4 regions of the Serratia sp. D1N4 genome follow, and region 1 is predicted to be linked to each of the others. Evidence: predicted binding sites of a transcription regulator. Region 1 holds the regulator's gene; each other region holds the start of a gene.
The links. The regulator PurR, encoded in region 1, represses purine synthesis genes. The targets are predictions, from matches to a motif close to CANGCAAACGTTTGCNTG.
Positions count from the first base shown of each region.

Region 2: a site for PurR is predicted at 853-870, ahead of carA (glutamine-hydrolyzing carbamoyl-phosphate synthase small subunit). Genes of this name have one in related genera too.
Region 3: a site for PurR is predicted at 1,794-1,811, ahead of cvpA (colicin V production protein). Genes of this name have one in related genera too.
Region 4: a site for PurR is predicted at 1,821-1,838, ahead of gcvT (glycine cleavage system aminomethyltransferase GcvT). Genes of this name have one in related genera too.

Region 1 covers NZ_CM137274.1:2,806,300-2,809,443, reverse strand. Annotated here, with positions in the region: gene punR (DNA-binding transcriptional activator PunR) at 1-704, shown strand, start outside; gene purR (HTH-type transcriptional repressor PurR) at 685-1,710, opposite strand; gene cydH (cytochrome bd-I oxidase subunit CydH) at 2,033-2,122, shown strand; gene sodB (superoxide dismutase [Fe]) at 2,182-2,760, opposite strand; gene ACX1CU_RS12290 (C40 family peptidase) at 2,970-3,144, opposite strand, start outside.
Region 2 covers NZ_CM137274.1:817,329-820,472, forward strand. Annotated here, with positions in the region: gene dapB (4-hydroxy-tetrahydrodipicolinate reductase) at 1-624, shown strand, start outside; gene carA (glutamine-hydrolyzing carbamoyl-phosphate synthase small subunit) at 1,094-2,242, shown strand; gene carB (carbamoyl-phosphate synthase large subunit) at 2,261-3,144, shown strand, end outside.
Region 3 covers NZ_CM137274.1:1,783,408-1,786,551, forward strand. Annotated here, with positions in the region: gene folC (bifunctional tetrahydrofolate synthase/dihydrofolate synthase) at 1-906, shown strand, start outside; gene dedD (cell division protein DedD) at 907-1,644, shown strand; gene cvpA (colicin V production protein) at 1,936-2,436, shown strand; gene purF (amidophosphoribosyltransferase) at 2,458-3,144, shown strand, end outside.
Region 4 covers NZ_CM137274.1:4,237,202-4,240,345, forward strand. Annotated here, with positions in the region: gene gcvP (aminomethyl-transferring glycine dehydrogenase) at 1-70, opposite strand, end outside; gene gcvH (glycine cleavage system protein GcvH) at 163-549, opposite strand; gene gcvT (glycine cleavage system aminomethyltransferase GcvT) at 580-1,677, opposite strand; gene ACX1CU_RS19025 (YajG family lipoprotein) at 2,395-2,955, shown strand; gene ACX1CU_RS19030 (outer membrane lipoprotein) at 2,959-3,144, shown strand, end outside.

The DNA.
Region 1 (3,144 bases):
AAATGCTTGATACGCGTCGTCAATGTCAGCAGGTGGCCAATGGTTGGCGCGGGCAGCTAAAAATCGCGGTGGACATCATTGTTAAGCCGCAGCGCAGCCGCCAACTGGTCCTGGATTTTTATCGCCACTTCCCCGATGTGGAACTGGTGGTGCAACCGGAAGTGTTCAACGGCGTGTGGGACGCGCTGGTGGATGGCCGGGCCGAGATGGCGATCGGTGCCACGCGTGCGGTGCCGGTGGGCGGTGGCTTTGCCTTTCGCGATATGGGTTTTATGAACTGGTTGTGTGTCGTTAGCGCGTCACATCCGCTGGCCAGCCTGACCGGTTTGCTGCGCAACGATCAGCTGCGGCCATATCCCTCTCTGTTGCTGGAGGATACGTCGCGCAACTTGCCTAAGCGAGTGACTTGGTCATTGGATAATCAGCGGCGGCTTACCGTACCCGACTGGGTTTCCGCTGTAGATTGCCTGCGCAGCGGGTTGTGTGTTGGCATGGTGCCAGCGCATCGCGTACTGCCATTGGTGCAAAGCGGTGAACTGGTGGCATTGCAATTGCAGGAGCCGTTTCCCGCCAGTGCCTGCTGCCTGACCTGGCAGCAGAACGCACAGTCACCGGCGATGGCCTGGCTACTGGAGTATCTAGGAGATAGTGAAACGCTCAACCAGGAGTGGTTGAGCGAAGAGATTAGCGGCGATAATCGATAAATGGGCCATCGGCCACGGAACGGCGTTCGATCAGTTTTGGATGTACTTCAATCACCTGGGATTCTTCACGCTTGCTGATAATGCGATCCAGCAGCATGGTGAAAGCCATTTCCCCCAGGCGTTCTTTCGGCTGGTGGATGGTGGTTAGCGCCGGGGTGAAATAGCGCGCATTACGCACGTTATCGTAACCGATCACCGAAATATCCTGCGGGACGCGCAGCCCCAGTTCGTCGGCGGCACAGATCGCCCCCATTGCCATAATATCGCCCCCGCAAAATACCGCAGTAGGGCGCTGTTTCTGCGACAGGATCTGGTGCATGGCCTTGTAACCCGAATCGGGTTCAAAATCCCCTTGGACGATCCACTCTTCTCGCACCTCAACATTGGCCTCTTGCAGCGCCTTCAGGAAACCACGATGGCGGCCGCCGCCGGTGTTGCGTGATAACTGCCCAGGGATCGCCCCGATATCACGGTGGCCACGCTCCAGCAGATAGCGGCCAGCCAGATAGCCGCCTTCAAAGGCGTTATCGATAATGGTATCGGTAAAATCACCGCGTGCAGCACCCCAATCCATCACCACCATGGGGATATTGCGATAATCCTCCAGCATGCCCAGTAACTCATCCGGGTATTCCGAGCACATTACCAGCAGGCCATCAACACGCTTTTGCGCCAGCATCGCCAGGTAGGCACGCTGTTTGTCGAGGTTATTGTGCGAGTTACAAAGGATCAGGGTATAGCCTTTGCTATAGCAGCTGTTCTCTACCGCCTCGATCACTTCAGCAAAGTAGGGCGCTTCACTTGAGGTCGCCAGCAAACCGATCGATTTGGTATGGTTAACCTTCAGGCTACGTGCGACCGCGCTCGGGGAGTAGTGCAGTTCTTTGATCGCAGCCCGAACGGCCTCTTTTGTTTCTTCGGCGACGAAACGCGTCTTATTGATGACGTGCGAAACGGTGGTGGTGGAAACGCCAGCGCGTTTGGCGACATCTTTAATCGTTGCCATGTAAAGAATGACTCCTGAACCCACATGTTATGGCATGTAAGTATGATGTTAATCGTTTGCCTGCGTAGATCTCTCCCCAGAGAAGCGGAAGCTGAGTTTTTAGTGCTGAGTTCGTAAGCCGCTTAAACAGGAGGGGCATTTTGCCGGTACGCAGTTGTGAACTGCGGATTTTGTCCCAAATTGACGCAAAGTGGAAGATCTATTCGGCATTATAACTTGGGAAATGATAACAAGATTTTAGTCACGAACTGTGTGAAAATGATTTGACGCATTAATCGTGTGGATTTTATGCTTAGTGAAGCCAATCTGATAGGGAGTCGTTATGGATACCAATTTGAAGATGTCATTGATTACCACCGCTTGTGCTTTAGCAATGATTATTGTTTTCGGTTTTATCGCCGCATTGAACTGATTCATACCAAGAAATAATAAAGGCGCAGCATGCTGCGCCTTGCTATCAACCTCCAGCGATTACGCCAGATTCTTTTCCACGAACGCCCAGTTCACCAATGCCCAGAAGTTCTCCAGGTATTTCGGACGCGCATTGCGGTAGTCGATGTAATAGGCATGTTCCCACACGTCAACGGTCAGCAGCGGTTTGTCTTCACCGGTCAGCGGGGTTGCCGCGTTTGAGGTGCTAACGATCGCCAGCGTACCATCCGCCTTTTTCACCAGCCAGGTCCAACCCGCGCCGAAGTTTTTCACGGCGGCATCGGTGAATTGCTCTTTAAAAGCAGCAAAAGAACCGAAGGATTTGGTGATCGCAGCGGCTACTGCGCCCGTTGGCTCGCCGCCACCCTGTGGTGACAGGCAATGCCAGTAGAAGGTGTGGTTCCACACCTGTGCTGCGTTGTTAAACACGCCGCCGGTAGACGTTTTGACAATCTCTTCCAGGGTTTTGCCTTCGAACTCGCTGCCTTTCACCAGGTTGTTCAGGTTAACCACGTAGGTGTTATGGTGCTTACCATAGTGGTATTCCAGGGTTTCTGCAGAAATGTGCGGTTCGAGAGCGTTTTTTTCATACGGTAATGCAGGTAATTCAAACGACATTGCTTTCTCCTTTTTATATACAGCACTATTATTCCGACAACCTCCAACCCGGTGGTTGAAGGAGGAAAACAGAATTGTTGTGTGTTTTTTATGGACAATAATCTTAACAACTTTCCGGGTGAAAAAAAGGTTTAAAGCATGTTAAGCGGCTGATTGATTAAAGCATCGGCAGGAAAGGGCGGCTGAGGCTATGTCTCAGCCGCAATAAATCAACGGATAGTTTTTGGCGTGACGACACGGCGTGCGCCGATGTAGTGGTTCTGCCAGTAGTCATTATCTAACTGGCTGACGCGGATTTCTTCGCCAGTACGCGGGGACTGGATAAACTTGCCGTTACCAAGATAAACGCCAACGTGATCGGCAGTACCACGGTTATTGATGCGA
Region 2 (3,144 bases), 2.0 Mb from region 1:
GATAGTGTGGCTAATGGTTTCGATATTCTGATCGATTTCACCCGCCCAGAAGGCACCTTGGCACATCTGGCGTTCTGCGTGGCACATAAAAAAGGCATGGTCATTGGCACCACCGGTTTTGATGATGTCGGTAAAGCGGCGATCGGCGATGCTGCACAACATATCGGCATCGTGTTCGCGGCCAACTTCAGCGTTGGTGTCAACGTGATGCTCAAACTGTTAGAAAAAGCCGCCAAGGTGATGGGCGACTATACCGATATTGAAATTGTCGAAGCGCATCATCGTCATAAAGTGGATGCTCCTTCCGGCACTGCGCTGGCAATGGGCGAAGCCATCGCCGGGGCGTTGGGGCGTGATTTGAAAGAGTGCGCGGTTTACCAACGCGTTGGCTATACCGGTGAACGCGATCCGAAGAGCATCGGTTTTGCCACCATTCGCGCCGGGGATATCGTGGGCGAGCACACCGCCATGTTTGCCGATATTGGCGAGCGGATAGAAATTACGCATAAAGCATCTAGCCGCATGACTTTTGCCAATGGTGCGGTGCGCGCGGCATCCTGGATCACCAAGCAGCAAAAAGGGCTGTTTGATATGCGTGATGTCCTTGGTTTAGAGCAGTTATAATGTTTTGCATGCCATCGTGATGTGGTTGTATTGATCATAGTGCTATGATAATCGGACAATAATTTTATTGTCCTTTTTTTTAACCATAAAAATAGGGCTTACGTTCAATATCTATGATGTATGGCCTTTTTAAATCAGTTATCTTTTACTTTATCTCCTTTTTTTCTCTTCGTTTGTTCATTGGGGCTCTGTTTTAGCGGTCATCATGGGTTTTCTGTGTCATTGTGTCTCGCAACCGTTTACTAGCCCGAGTTTCCGTATGTTTTTATCGGTGTGAAGCCCATAAAACCGTGAGAACAGCAAAAATACGATAAAAAATGGTGCTTTGAGTAGACAAGTCAGATGCTCATCATTAAAATGCGCCCAATTTGCCAAAAATTAGCCTTGATGGTGGTTTTTGCATTGATTTAGGCGGTGAAATCTGAATTAATATGCAAATATTATGATTGATTATTCCTTGGAGGGTGTTTTGATTAAGTCAGCGCTATTGGTTCTGGAAGACGGAACCCAATTCCACGGTCGGGCCATCGGGGCAGAAGGTACGGCAGTGGGGGAAGTGGTCTTCAATACGTCGATGACCGGTTATCAAGAAATCCTCACTGATCCTTCCTATTCCCGCCAGATCGTTACTCTTACTTATCCTCATATCGGCAATGTCGGCACCAATGCTTCCGACGAAGAATCCTCCGCTGTTCACGCTCAAGGCCTCGTCATTCGTGACCTCCCACTGATTGCCAGCAACTATCGCAACGAAGAAGGTCTTGCCGAGTACCTCAAGCGCAACAACATCGTGGCGATTGCCGATATCGATACCCGTAAATTGACCCGTCTGCTGCGCGAAAAGGGCGCACAAAACGGCTGTATCATTGCCGGTGATGTCACCAATGCTGAATTGGCGCTACAAAAGGCCAAAGCCTTCCCTGGCCTGAAAGGCATGGATCTGGCGAAAGAAGTCACCACCAAAGAAGCTTACGCCTGGCAGCAGGGCAGTTGGACCTTGGAAGGCGATCTGCCAGAGGCTAAAACAGCGAGCGAACTGCCCTACCACGTGGTGGCCTACGACTACGGCGCCAAGCGCAACATCTTGCGTATGCTGGTGGATCGCGGCTGCCGCCTGACGGTGGTGCCTGCGCAAACTCCTGCCGCTGACGTGCTGAAAATGAATCCAGACGGCATTTTCCTGTCCAACGGGCCGGGTGACCCGGAGCCGTGCGATTATGCGATTACCGCCATCAAACAGTTCCTGGAAACCGACATTCCGGTATTCGGCATCTGCCTGGGCCACCAACTGTTGGCGCTCGCCAGCGGTGCGAAGACCGTGAAGATGAAGCTCGGCCATCACGGTGGTAACCACCCGGTCAAAGATCTGGATAACAACACCGTGATGATCACCGCGCAGAACCACGGCTTTGCGGTGGATGAAAATCATCTGCCCGCTACGCTGCGCGTCACGCATAAATCCCTGTTCGACCACACGGTGCAAGGGATCCATCGCACCGACAAAGCGGCGTTCAGCTTCCAGGGGCACCCGGAAGCCAGCCCAGGCCCGCACGATGCAGCGCCGCTGTTCGATCACTTTATCGAACTGATTGAGACTTACCGTTCCAACGCCAAATAATCAGGAGCCATAACAGCCATGCCAAAACGTACAGATATAAAAAGCATCCTGATCCTCGGCGCTGGCCCGATCGTTATCGGCCAGGCGTGTGAGTTCGACTACTCCGGTGCCCAGGCGTGTAAGGCGCTGCGTGAAGAGGGTTACCGCGTTATTCTGGTCAACTCCAACCCGGCAACCATCATGACCGACCCGGAAATGGCCGATGCGACCTACATTGAGCCTATTCATTGGGAAGTGGTGCGCAAAATTATCGAAAAAGAGCGCCCGGATGCGGTGCTGCCGACCATGGGTGGCCAGACGGCGCTGAACTGTGCGCTGGAATTGGAGCGCCAGGGCGTGCTGGCCGAGTTCGGCGTGACCATGATTGGTGCCACGGCCGATGCCATCGACAAAGCGGAAGATCGCCGCCGTTTCGACATCGCCATGAAGAAAATCGGCCTGGATACCGCGCGCTCCGGCATCGCCCATAATATGGAAGAAGCGCTGGCGGTGGCCGCAGACGTCGGCTTCCCGTGCATTATCCGCCCGTCGTTCACCATGGGCGGCACCGGTGGCGGTATTGCTTACAACCGCGAAGAGTTTGAAGAGATCTGCGAGCGCGGTCTGGATCTGTCGCCGACCAAAGAGCTGCTGATTGATGAATCGCTGATCGGTTGGAAAGAGTATGAAATGGAAGTGGTGCGCGATAAGAACGACAACTGCATTATTGTCTGTTCCATCGAAAACATCGACGCGATGGGCATCCACACCGGCGACTCAATCACCGTCGCCCCGGCACAGACGCTGACCGACAAAGAATACCAAATCATGCGTAACGCCTCGATGGCGGTGCTGCGTGAAATCGGCGTTGAAACCGGCGGCTCCAACGTGCAGTTCTCGGTAAACCCGAAAACCGGCCGCCT
Region 3 (3,144 bases), 1.0 Mb from region 1:
CTGACGTACTTCGAATTCGGCACGCTGTCGGCGTTGCAACTGTTCAAACAGGCTAAGCTTGACGTGGTGATCCTGGAAGTCGGATTGGGCGGGCGTTTGGATGCGACCAATATCGTCAACCCGAGCGTGGCGGTAGTGACCAGTATCGCTTTGGATCACACCGACTGGCTGGGTAGCGATCGCGAAAGCATTGGCCGCGAAAAAGCCGGGATTTTCCGCAGCGGCAAACCGGCGATCGTCGGCGAACCGGATATGCCACACAGCATTCAGCAGGTGGCCGAAAATTTGGGCGCCGCATTGTATCGCCGTGGCGATGCCTGGAACTTCAGCGAGCAGGGTGAACGTTGGCAATGGGAAGGGGGTGGCACCCGGTTGACCAACTTGCCAATGCCGAACGTGCCGCTGGCGAATGCGGCCACCGCCTTGGCGGCGTTGCACTATGCTGCACTCGAGATTGATGAGAAAGCCATTTTTACCGGGTTGCAGCAGGCAGCATTGCCGGGGCGTTTCCAGATTGTGCAGCGGGATCCGCTGCTGATCCTGGATGTTGCGCATAATCCGCATGCGGCGGGCTATCTGGCCGGGCAACTGGCAAAATTGCCACGTAATGGCGGCAAGGTGCGGGCCGTGGTGGGTATGCTGTCGGATAAAGACATCGCCGGTACGCTGGCTTGCCTGAGCGAACAGGTGGATGCCTGGTACTGCGCCCCGTTGGAAGGCCCACGCGGTGCCAGCGTTGAGCTGCTGGCGCAGTATTTAACGGAGCCGCAGCAGTTTGCCGACGTCCCAACGGCCTGGCGTCAGGCGATGCAGGATGCAGATATTCAAGACATTGTGATCGTCTGTGGATCGTTCCACACCGTTGCCCATGTGATGGCGGCGCTAGACGAGAGGCGGGGAGTGTGAGTGGCAAGTAAATTTCAGAACCGACTGGTTGGCACTGTGATTCTGGTTGCCCTGGGGGTCATTATCCTGCCGGGGTTGCTGGACGGAAAAAAGAGGCATTATGAGGATGAGTTTGCGGCCATTCCTCTGGTGCCGAAACCGGGTGATGCCCACGAAACTGACGTGATACCGCCGGTGAATCAGCCGTTGCCAGCCCAGCCGCCGGAAGGGGCGGGGGCGTTGGTCGAGCAGCAGGCCGCGACCGAAGCCGCAACCCGGCAGGCGGCGAATCAACGTGGGCAGCAGCAGGAACAGCAGCAGCCTGTGCTGGTGGCACCACCGCCGATCGAAACCAAACCGGTACAACAACCCAAGCCGATAGAAACCAAACCGCTGGAAGTGAAGCCAAAACCGGTAACACCGCCGAAGGTTGAGCCTAAGCCGGAAGTGAAGCCGGAGCCAAAACCCGAACCTAAGCCAGAACCAAAACCAGCGGCTGAAGAAAAAGCGCCGGTAGGGCAGGCTTATGTGGTGCAACTGGGGGCGCTGAAAAATGCCGCCAAGGTTAACGAGATCGTCGCGTCGCTGCGTTTGTCTGGCTACCGAGCCTACACCGTGCCTTCAACGCCGGTACAGGGGGAGATTACGCGGATTTTCGTCGGCCCGGATGCGTCGAAGCAGAAGCTGCAAGCGTCACTGCCTGCACTGAATGGTATCAGTGGCTTGAGCGGGCAGGTAAAGGCTTACAGCGCACGCTGAGTTGCTCCAGCTCACTCTTCTTCGGGGAGCGGGGGCTGGAGAAACATCAGTAAAACTGTGCTTTTCAGAGACGAAACAACCTATGTAGGCGCGGCGATTAAGAAATTTTTTATCGCCGTTTTTTATTTGTTACGTGGCGGGAAATCCCCTACGCAAACGTTTTCTTTTTCTGTTAGAATTCGCCGCGAATTGGTCATACCCGATAACATTCGAGCAGTATCAGGGCAGTTAATGCTGATGCAGCCTGAAGGATAAAGGGGATGCAAGGGGCGATTCATTATTGGAATGGTCATGGTCTGGATTGATTACGTCATTTTAGCGTTGATTGGATTTTCGGCTCTGGTGAGCCTGATCCGAGGGTTTGTGCGTGAAGCCTTGTCACTGGTGACATGGGGATGTGCGTTCTTTGTTGCCAGCCATTTCTACCCTTACCTTGCAGCCTATTTCACTCGTTTTGAAGATGAACTGGTACGGAACGGCATCGCGATAGCCATTTTGTTTATCGCGACGCTGATTGTAGGCGCTATCGTTAACTATGTGATTGGTTCACTGGTAGAAAAAACCGGATTATCGGGCACCGATCGGGTGTTGGGCGTGTGCTTCGGCGCACTGCGCGGCGTGCTGATCGTGGCGGCGATACTGTTTTTCCTGGATACCTTTACCACCCTGTCGCAAAGTGCGGACTGGAAACAGTCACAGCTTATCCCCCAGTTCAGCTATATCATCAGATGGTTTTTTGACTATCTGCAGAGCACGTCGAGTTTCTTACCGTCTCACTTACCGGGGCGGTAGCGGCTTAGAGGAAAAGACAACATGTGCGGTATTGTCGGTATCGCCGGTTTCATGCCGGTAAACCAGTCGATTTATGATGCGTTGATGGTGCTTCAGCACCGTGGGCAGGATGCCGCAGGCATCGTCACCATTGATTCCCATAATGGGTTCCGTCTGCGTAAGGCAAACGGCCTGGTGAAGGATGTGTTTGAAGCACGCCATATGCAGCGTTTGCAGGGCAATATGGGGATCGGCCATGTGCGTTACCCGACGGCAGGCAGCTCCAGTGCTTCAGAGGCGCAACCTTTTTATGTCAACTCGCCGTTTGGCCTGACTCTGGCTCACAACGGCAACCTGACCAACGCCCATGAACTGCGCCAAAAGCTGTTTGAAAGTGGCCGCCGTCATGTCAACACTACCTCCGATTCCGAGATCCTGCTGAACGTGCTGGCTACCGAGCTTGACCGTTTCCAACATTATCCGCTGGAGTCAGATAACATTTTCACCGCGGTGGCGGCGATGCATCAGCAACTGCGCGGTGCTTACGCCTGCGTGGCGATGATTATCGGCCACGGCCTGGTTGCGTTCCGCGATCCGAACGGTATCCGTCCGTTGGTGATCGGTAAGCGTGAACTGGGGGATGGCCGCTGTGAATACATGGTGGCATCTGAGAGCGTCGCGCTGGATACGCTGGGCTTTGAGTTCTTGCGTGACGTTGCGCCGGGTGAA
Region 4 (3,144 bases), 1.4 Mb from region 1:
CTGCAGAAGGGCCGATGTGGCGTTCGATAAACGCTTCGCTGTGTTCAAGTTGGCTGAGTGTCTGGGTCATTGCTACAGATTCCTGAATGCTTGCGGGGTACGGGATAGCGCCTGAACTGCAAAACGCCCCGCTGTGGAGTCACATGCGGGGCGTTAAACTGATTACTCTTCGATGGAGGCTTGATACGCATCTGCATCTAGCAGATCGTCCAGCTCAGCTTCATCAGAAGCCTTGATGCGGAACAGCCAACCATCGCCATACGGCTCGCTGTTGACCAACTCTGGAGAGACTTCCAGATCGCCATTGACGGCAATGACTTCACCGCTGATTGGCGCATAAATATCCGAAGCGGCCTTCACGGACTCCGCTACGGCACAATCATCACCGGCAGAAACGGTGGTGCCCACTTCCGGCAGATCGACAAATACCATATCGCCCAACAGCTCCTGCGCGTGCTCGGTGATACCTACCACGTATTCGCCGTTACCTTCGTCACGCACCCACTCATGGGATGCGGCGTATTTCAGTTCTGATGGCACATTGCTCATTGACCTACTACTCCTTCGAAAAAATAGAAACTAATTGATCAGGGACTTACCGGCGCGCACAAAACCAGGTTTAGTCACTTTTACTGGCATTTCCCGGTTACGGATCTGTACAACCGCCTGCTCGCCAATACCGGCAGGCACACGCGCCAACGCAATACTATAGCCCAAGGTCGGTGAGAAGGAGCCGCTGGTAATCACACCTTCATGCACCTGACCCGTTGCATCGGTGAAACGCACCGGCAACTCATTACGTAATACGCCTTTTTCCGTCATGATCAAACCGACCAGTTGTTCGGTGCCCTGCTCACGCTGCTGCTCCAACGCCTCACGGCCAATAAACTGGCGATCCTGCGGCTCCCAGGCAATCGTCCAGCCCATGTTGGCGGCCAGCGGTGAAATCCCCTCGTCCATTTCCTGCCCGTATAGGTTCATACCGGCTTCCAAACGTAGAGTGTCACGCGCGCCTAGCCCGGCAGGCTTGACGCCAGCGGCCAGCAACTGCTGCCAGAAATCAACCGCCCGCTCTTTTGGCAGGGCGATTTCATAACCGGCTTCACCGGTGTAACCGGTGGTGGCGATAAACAGATCCCCGGCTTGCACGCCAAAGAAGGGCTTCATGCCTTCCACGGCCTGCTTTTGCTGCGGAGTAAATAAGGTGGCGGCACGCTCTTTGGCCTGCGGGCCTTGCACCGCGATCAGCGCCAGATCGTCACGCACCGTCAGTTCAACGCCGTAGGGTGCCGCATGTTGTTCGATCCAGGCTAAGTCTTTGTCACGCGTGGCGGAGTTCACCACCAGGCGGAAATAATCTTCGGTGAAGAAGTAAACGATCAGATCGTCAATCACGCCGCCGGACGCATTCAGCATGCCGCTATACAGCGCTTTACCCGATTGAGTGAGTTTGGCGACATCATTCGCCAACAGATAACGCAGAAATTCGCGAGTACGGGCACCGTGCAGATCCACAATGGTCATGTGGGAAACATCAAACATGCCCGCATCTTGGCGCACCCTGTGGTGCTCATCAAGCTGAGAGCCGTAATGCAGCGGCATCATCCAGCCATGAAAATCGACCATGCGCGCACCGCACGCCACGTGCTGATCGTACAGTGGGGTTTGCTTTGTCATCTTTTCCCTCTTTCCACTCAAAAAGCCGAAGACAGGGTGTTGCTACGCAATAAGGCAGGTGTGGCTCGTGGAACGTCTCACGGGCCTGATTACGTGGCGCACGCTGACTGCTCAATACACATTGCCGTGCTGACAATCAGCACGACGCAAACGATACCTTGACCTTGAACTTATCACTGAACGAACGCGTTAACCATAAGTTAAAATATACTCAACTTCGTTCAAGGCCAGTAAATTGCCACGCTAGTGTGCGGAGTTTTTCACTGGAAAACTGCGCTTATAAGCACAAAAGACACAATTAAAGCGGTATAAATCCGAAGTTATGTAACAAACAATCGATAAGCAGGAGAGTTTTGGCTTTTCAGAACGAAACATAGGATTAGAAAAAGTAATGGTAAAAACCAGCTGAAATTAGAATTTCTCAAATGAAGGGGAGATAAAAGAAAGCTATGGGTACTCTATTTAATTGAGAGTTCAGCTTGCCGCTCGCTGAACATTACGAATTTCCTTAGGCTACCCATACAACAAAAATAGGATCCTCCCCGGGCCCTGCAAGAAAATTGAAGCAGCGCAGTGACAAAACAGGCTTGCTCATCTTGTCGTCATTTAGCCCCCATCATTTCCGTGTCTACTTCATTTCATCAAGACATTATTTCTCTTTGTAAATATTTATGATAAATTTTAATTTCTCTATGTATCAAGGACAGGATAAAAGAAATGAAAATAGTTAATATAGTTGCTTGCTTGTTTCTAACGTTTATTTTAACGGGATGCGTTTCTGTTCCTCCAATGAATTTCTCAGTGCCTAATGTAGGTGTAAGTAATAAAAAAATTGATGCCGAAATTAAATCAATAACAGTTTCTCTTGCTAGGCCAGATGAGCAGAAAGGTGATATTCAGCTTGGAATGGAAGAGATTCCGCCATTATGGAAAAGCTCATTAGAGGAGTCACTTAACCGGATGGCTATTTTTAACGACAACTCGGATAAAAAAATCAGCCTTTCAGTAAAAATCCTTGCCATTGATGTTCCCTCTTTTGGCGCTTCCGTTACTACAAAGGCGATTGCCCGATATGAACTGATTAGCCGTTCGAATGGTAGTATTATCTACACTCAAGACATATCCTCTACTGGTACTGTACCTATGAGTTATACAATTGTTGGTGTTGTGAGGGGAAGAGAGTCACTTAATAGAGCGGTGCAGAATAATATAACTCAGTTCTTGCAAGCGCTAGAAACAGTTGATATTTCTAAACCCATGTTCCCAGTAAAAAATTAAAGTATGAGAACTACAATAGCATTTTTCGCCCTTTTCCTACTCATGGGATGTGCACCAAACGTCTCTCCGAATAGTTATTCTGTCGGTTCTGTAGGAGAGGTTAACCGTACAGTGGCTGGAACTATAATCAGTGCAAGAAGCGTAAAAATTGATGGAACATCAGGACTTGGTAGCGCTTCAGGTACTGTT